Regions from separate parts of the Actinotalea sp. JY-7885 genome, predicted to be linked through region 1. Evidence: predicted binding sites of a transcription regulator. Region 1 holds the regulator's gene; the other holds the start of a gene.

Region 1 (3,180 bases):
GACCGGATGACGCTCAGGCGGGACGGTCGCCGTGCTCGGCGCGCAGCGCCGTGATGGCGGCCTCGAAGTCGTCCAGCGACTCGAACGCCTGGTAGACGCTCGCGAAGCGCAGGTACGCCACCTCGTCGAGCTCGCGGAGCGGGCCGAGGATCGACAGCCCGATCTCGTGGGCGTCGAGCTCGGCCGTGCCGGTGCTGCGGAGGTTCTCCTCGACGCGCTGCGCCAGCAGGGCGAGGTCGTCCTCGCTCACGGGGCGCCCCTGACAGGCCTTGCGGACGCCGTTGACGATCTTCTCGCGGCTGAACGACTCGGTCACCCCGGACCGCTTGACCACCGAGAGCGAGGCCGTCTCCAACGTGGTGAAGCGGCGCTGGCAGTTCGGGCACTGCCGCCGGCGCCGGATCGAGGCGCCGTCGTCGGACGTGCGCGAGTCGACCACGCGGGAGTCGCTGTGCCGGCAGAACGGGCAGTGCATCGCGCCTCCACCTCCTCCGGCTGACCGCCACACCGTACCGTCGGCGGGCACCGCGCTGCGAACCGCGGTGGTCACGGACGCTGGGGGCCAGGGCGGCGGGATCAGCGCTGCGGAGTCAGGGCTGGGGATCAGGGCTGCGGCACGAGGATCTGCTGCCCGACCTGGAGCTCCGCACCGCCCAGCGCGTTGAGCTGGACGAGGTCGGCGACGACGTCGCGACGGTCCTGGCCCGGCGCCGCGACGCCCCCGGCGATCTCCCAGAGCGTCTCGCCCGGCGCGACGACGTGCGTGACCACGGGCTGGGCGGCCGCGGGAGAGTCCGCGCCGGCGGCCTGGGCCGAGAGCACGACGCCCGCCCCGGCGGCGGCCGCGACCAGCCAGACCGTCAGCCGGCCACGGCGCGTGAGGCGCAGGTGCCCGCCCTGGGCCCGCCCGTCGGCGGCCCGGACCTCCGGGACGCGCCGGGTCGTCGTGCGGCCGGCCGTCGTGCGTCCGGCCGTCGTGCGTGCGGCGGGCGTGCGGACGGACAGGACGGGCTCGTGGTCCCACATGATCGCCGTCATGGCGTCTCCCCTTCGTCGAGCGATTCGAACGCGTGTCCGTCGAACGGCTGTACGTCGAACGTCTGTACGATGTCTACCACGGGCCACCCACCGTGTCGAGACACGCTCGAACAGATGTTTGATCACGCGGCATCGCGCCCCTAAGGTGGAGGCACGACGAGAGACCATCACGAGGCACTGACACGACCCGTCGCAGGGCCGGTCGCCCGAGAAGACATCGCCCGAGAGACATCGCCCGAGAGACACGGAGGCCGTCATGGCGCCCAGGACCACACCCCCGTCGGGCACCGACCAGCAGCCGGGCGGTGACCTCGCGTCGGTGACCGCGCTGCCGGACGCCGCCGCGGGCGGCGACGGGCTCACGCCCCGCCAGCGCCTCGTGCTCGAGACGATCCGGTCGAGCGTCGAGCGGCGGGGCTACCCGCCGAGCATGCGGGAGATCGGCGAGGCGGTCGGGCTGACGAGCCCGTCCTCGGTCAAGCACCAGCTCACCGTGCTCGAGCGCAAGGGCTACCTGCGGCGCGACCCGCACCGTCCGCGCGCCATCGAGGTCGTGCAGCCCGACGACTCGCGGGCCATCAGCCGGCTCGGCGCCGACCGGGGCGGCGTGCCCGTCGACGAGACCGGCATGCACGACGCCGCCCCGGCGCCGTCGTACGTGCCGGTCGTGGGTCGCATCGCGGCCGGCGGCCCGATCCTCGCCGAGCAGGTCGTCGAGGACGTCTTCCCGCTGCCCCGCCAGCTCGTCGGCGAGGGAGAGCTGTTCCTGCTCAAGGTCGCGGGCGACTCGATGATCGAGGCCGCCATCTGCGACGGCGACTGGGTCGTGGTCCGGCGCCAGCCCGTGGCCGAGAACGGCGAGATCGTCGCGGCCATGATCGACGGCGAGGCGACCGTGAAGACGCTACGGCGTGCGGACGGCCACGTCTGGCTGCTGCCGCAGAACGCCGCCTACGAGCCGATCCCGGGCGACGACGCCGTCGTGCTCGGGCGCGTGGTGAGCGTGCTGCGGAGCCTGTGACCCCCGGTCAGAGCCCGAACTGCCGCGCGACGGCGCGGATCTGGTCGGCGGACCGGCGCAGCCCTGCCAGCTCCTCGTCGGACAGCGGGATCTCGAGCCGGGCGGCCACGCCGTCTCGGCCCACCACGGACGGGACCGACAGGCACACGTCGGAGATGCCGCGGTAGTCCTCCAGGAGCGAGGACACCGGGAGCACCCGGCGCTCGTCGCCCAGCACGGCCTCGATGATGCGTGAGCCCGCGAGGGCCACCGCGTAGTTGGTCGCGCCCTTGCCCGCGATGATCCGGTAGGCGGAGTTCACGACCTCCTCCGCGATCCGCTGGCGGTCCGCGGCCTCGAGCCGGCCGACGACCGTGCCGTTGGGCCCGGGCACGCCCGGCCACTCCATCAGGGGCACGGCGCCGATGGTCGCCGAGCTCCACAGCGGGATCTCGGAGTCGCCGTGCTCGCCCGCGATGTACGCGTGCACGTTCTGCACCGCGATGCCGGTGTGCTGCGCGAGCAGGTAGCGCAGCCGCGAGGAGTCGAGCACCGTGCCGGAGCCGAACATCTGGTTCGGCGGCAGGCCGGAGAACTTCAGCGCGGCGTACGTGACGATGTCGACCGGGTTCGTGACCATGACGTACACGGCGTCCGGCGCGACCGCGACCAGGTCCGGGAGCATCCCGCGCACGAGCCCGATCGTCGCCTCGGCGAGGTCCAGGCGGCTCTGCCCGGGCTTCTGCTTGGCGCCCGCGGTGACGACCACGACGTCGGCACCGGCGCAGACCTGGATGTCGTCGGACCCGACCACGTCGGCCATCGGCATGAACTGGATGCCGTGGCCGATGTCGAGCGCCTCGGCCTCGACCTTCGCCGTGTTGATGTCGTAGAGCGCCACGGAGCGCGCGGCCCCGCGCATGAGGGCCGCGTAGGCCATGGTCGAGCCGACCGATCCCGCGCCGACCACCGCGAGCTTGGTGGTGCGGCGCCCGGTCGGGGACGCGTCGAGCCCCATGTCGTCGTGCTCGTGCTCGACACGTCCTGCCACGTCCGCCATGAGCCGTCGCCTCTCGTTCGTCGGGTCGTGCCTGCCACCCTACGGGGCGGCGTCCGGCCCCCGGGTGATCGCCGGCCCGCCG
Region 2 (3,180 bases), on a different contig from region 1:
CGTGATGATCGTGATCGACACCGCGCGGACGTCCGCGGCGCGCATCGGCGACCTGCCCCGGATCGACGCCTCGATCGAGGCGGCCCTCCTGCTGTCGGCACTGGCGTCACGCGCCGGGGACCGCGTCGACCTCGTCGCCTTCGACCGCCGCGTCCGGGCGCAGGTCGCCGGGGCCAGCGGCCCGCGCCTGCTGCCCGCCCTCGCGGACGCCCTCGCGCCCATCGACCCGACACTGGTCGAGACCGACTGGCCGGGGGTCGTGGCGGCCGTCCAGCAGCGCCTGTCCCAGCGCGCGCTCGTCGTGCTCCTCACGGCCCTCGAGCCGGCGGCGGTCGAGAACGGCCTGCTCCCGGTGCTCGCGCCGCTGGCCAAGGACCACACCGTGGTGCTCGCCTCGGTGGCCGACCCGGAGGTCGCCGCGCTGCGCACCTCACGCGAGACGTCGTCGGACGTGTACGACGCCGCCGCCGCCGAGCGCACCGACCTGGAGCGCGCGGCCGTCACCGTGCGCCTGCGTCAGCGCGGCGTCGAGGTCGTCGACGCCCTCCCCGACGACCTCGCCCCCCGCCTCGCGGACACCTACCTCGCCCTCAAGGCCGCCGGCCGCCTCTGAGGCGGTGCCACTCCGACCGCCGTGGCCTCCGCGGGCTCGCGAGGCGCGGCGACGGGTCGTCCGCGCTGGTCACGGAAGGTGTACCGGGGTCGGCGTCCTGGTCCGGGTGGTCCGGGTTGTCGGGTGATGGTCAGGTCGCGTCGGTGGACCTCGTGGTGGTGGAAGACGCACAGGAGCACGCCGTTGGTCAGGGAGGTGGGTCCGTTGTCGCGTTCCCACCAGCGGATGTGGTGGACCTCGCCCCAGCGGGCTTCGGCGCCGCAGTCGGGCCACGAGCACCCGCGGTCCCGGGCGATCACCGCGCGGCGTTGCGCGCCGGTGTAGGTGCGTTGGGTGCGTCCGATGTCCAGGGGCATCGTGTCGGCGTCCATGACCACGCGGGTCAGGTCGCAGTCGCACAGGGCGCGGGCGACCTCGCTGATGGGCACCGGGGTCCCGTCCTCGAGTGTGACCGGCGGGAACGACGGGGCCGCCTGGTGCCGGTCGCTCGCCGCGCCGTGTGCTGCCGGCTCGTCCTCCGTCGCACCGTCGCCGCGCGGGCCGTCGTCCCCTGCAGCGCGCAGGGCGCGCAGCCCGGCCCAGGTGCCGGCGTCCATGAGGAAGGACACGTGGGGTCGCACCGCGGCGCCGCTGCCGGTCTCGGGCAGGGCCAGGATCTTCTCGGCGATGGTGTCCAGGGCGTCGGCGCGGCGTTGCTCGTGGGAGCGGTCGTCGTCCTTGCCCGGCCGCGGGGAGACGGCCTCCAGCGCCAACCGCAGCCGGTGCCCGGCCATCCGGTCCACCAGCCCTTTGATGCGGGTGCCCTCGGGGGTGTCGGCCAGGGTCAGGAACCGTGCGGCGCGCTGGGCCTGGTGCCCGCGCTCGTGCGCGAGGGGATCGAGCTCGGCGGCGAGCTGCGCCGCGGCCCGCGCGAACGTCCCGGCGTCGACCCGCCGCGCGGTCTCCAGCAGCTGGGCCTGCCGCTCGGGCGTGGCCAACGCGTCCTTGACCGCCCCCGACGCCCCGGCGACCACGCGGCCGAGCGCGTCCATGTGGTCCACGGTGACCGCGCCCTCGCGGGCGGCCTCGCCCAGGGCGGGCAGCCGGGTGGCGGCGTCGGCCTGGCGGACCTGGGTCAGCACCGCCCGCGCCCCCGACCGCGACGTGCGACCGCGCCACGCCTCGAAGCTCGGATCACCCGACGCCCGCCACGTCCCACTGTCCCGCTCGGCCAGCAGCACCTCGCCCCGCACCACCGTCAACGCACCGACCGCCGCGTCCAGCGCCGCCAGCACCTCACGCCGCTCCAGCGCCGACCAGTCACCCGCCGCACCACCCGCACCCTTGACCCGCTCCACCAACCCGCGCACATCCGCGACCACGCGCGCCGGCGCGGCGACCCCGAAGGGCTCCACCGCCGCCAACACCGCCATGACCGCCTCCAGGATCACTCGAACGTCTGTTCGAATGCTACCGGATCCGGACAGGACGGACAAGGGGTGCGCGGCGCCGCGTCGGGCCTGTCACGTCACGGAGCAGGCCAGCCCGAGCCAGGCCAGGCCACCGGCAGCCGCGCACGCCGAACACCGCGTCGTCGCCGTCGGCGTCACGCTCGTCCAAGGACGAGACACCCTCGCCATCGCCCCCGGCGAGCAGCAGCCGGGCACCTCGCCCTTCAGGCCGCCTCGCGGCCCGTGCGTCTACGCCGCGAGCGGCAGCTGGTCCACGTTGTGGTCGGCCCGCAGGTCGCCCGTCTCGCCGTCGGCGACGGCGCGCCGCCCGAGGACGATCGTGTAGACCCAGTACGCCGCCAGCACGAGGGCCCCGATGACGATCTTGAGCCACCACGGGAGCTGGGACGGCGTCACGAAGCCCTCGACGAGCCCGGAGATGCCCAGCACGCCGACGAGGCCGATGGCCACCGTGAACAGCGAGCGCCCCTCCTCGGACAGCGCGCGCCCCCGCGGGCGCCCGCCCGGGTCGATCACGGTCCAGAAGATCTTCAGGCCGGCCGCCCCGGCGACGAAGATCGCGGTCAGCTCCATGAGGCCGTGCGGGAGGATCAGGCTGAAGAAGACGCCGAGCCCGTCGTGCACGGCCATCACGCCGCCCGCGGCCCCGACGCCGACCGCGTTCTGGAACAGGACGTACAGCGGCAGGATGCCCGTGATGCCGAAGGCGACGCACTGCGCCGCGATCCACGCGTTGTTCGTCCACACCTGGGCCGCGAAGCTCTGGCCCGGGTAGTTGGAGTAGTAGTTGGCGAACTCCTCCTCCGCGTACTGCTTGAGCTGGCTCGGGGTGCCCATCGCGGCGAGCGCCTCGGGGTCGTTGTACACGTTGACACCCGCCACGACCGCGATCGCGCAGAAGGCGACCATCACCCCGACGGTCCACCAGCGGATGCGGTAGAAGGCCGCGGGCAGCACGACGACGAGGAACCGCACGACGTCCGACCAGGACGGGTCGTGCGAGCCGGCGATCGCCGCCCGCGCGCGGCCGAGGATCTCCGAGAGCCGGGAGACCACCGAGGGGTCCGGCGCCACGGACCGCACGGTCGACAGGTGCGTCGCGACCTCCTGGTAGAG

The links. Region 1 encodes LexA, which represses DNA repair genes until DNA is damaged. Its sites were predicted from a motif close to TCGAACANNTGTTCGA; they were not measured.
Region 2: a site for LexA is predicted at 2,044-2,059, ahead of IDM29_RS07975 (HNH endonuclease signature motif containing protein). Genes of this name have one in related genera too.

Annotation. Positions count from the first base shown of each region.
Region 1 covers NZ_JACEXH010000123.1:6,320-9,499, forward strand. The annotation lists gene nrdR (transcriptional regulator NrdR) at 14-475, opposite strand; gene IDM29_RS11615 (LysM peptidoglycan-binding domain-containing protein) at 604-1,038, opposite strand; gene lexA (transcriptional repressor LexA) at 1,295-2,059, shown strand; gene IDM29_RS11625 (L-lactate dehydrogenase) at 2,067-3,056, opposite strand; partial or broken gene IDM29_RS11630 (ATP-dependent DNA helicase) at 3,138-3,180, opposite strand, start outside.
Region 2 covers NZ_JACEXH010000065.1:2,002-5,181, forward strand. The annotation lists gene IDM29_RS07970 (DUF58 domain-containing protein) at 1-613, shown strand, start outside; gene IDM29_RS07975 (HNH endonuclease signature motif containing protein) at 580-2,025, opposite strand; gene IDM29_RS07980 (stage II sporulation protein M) at 2,293-3,180, opposite strand, start outside.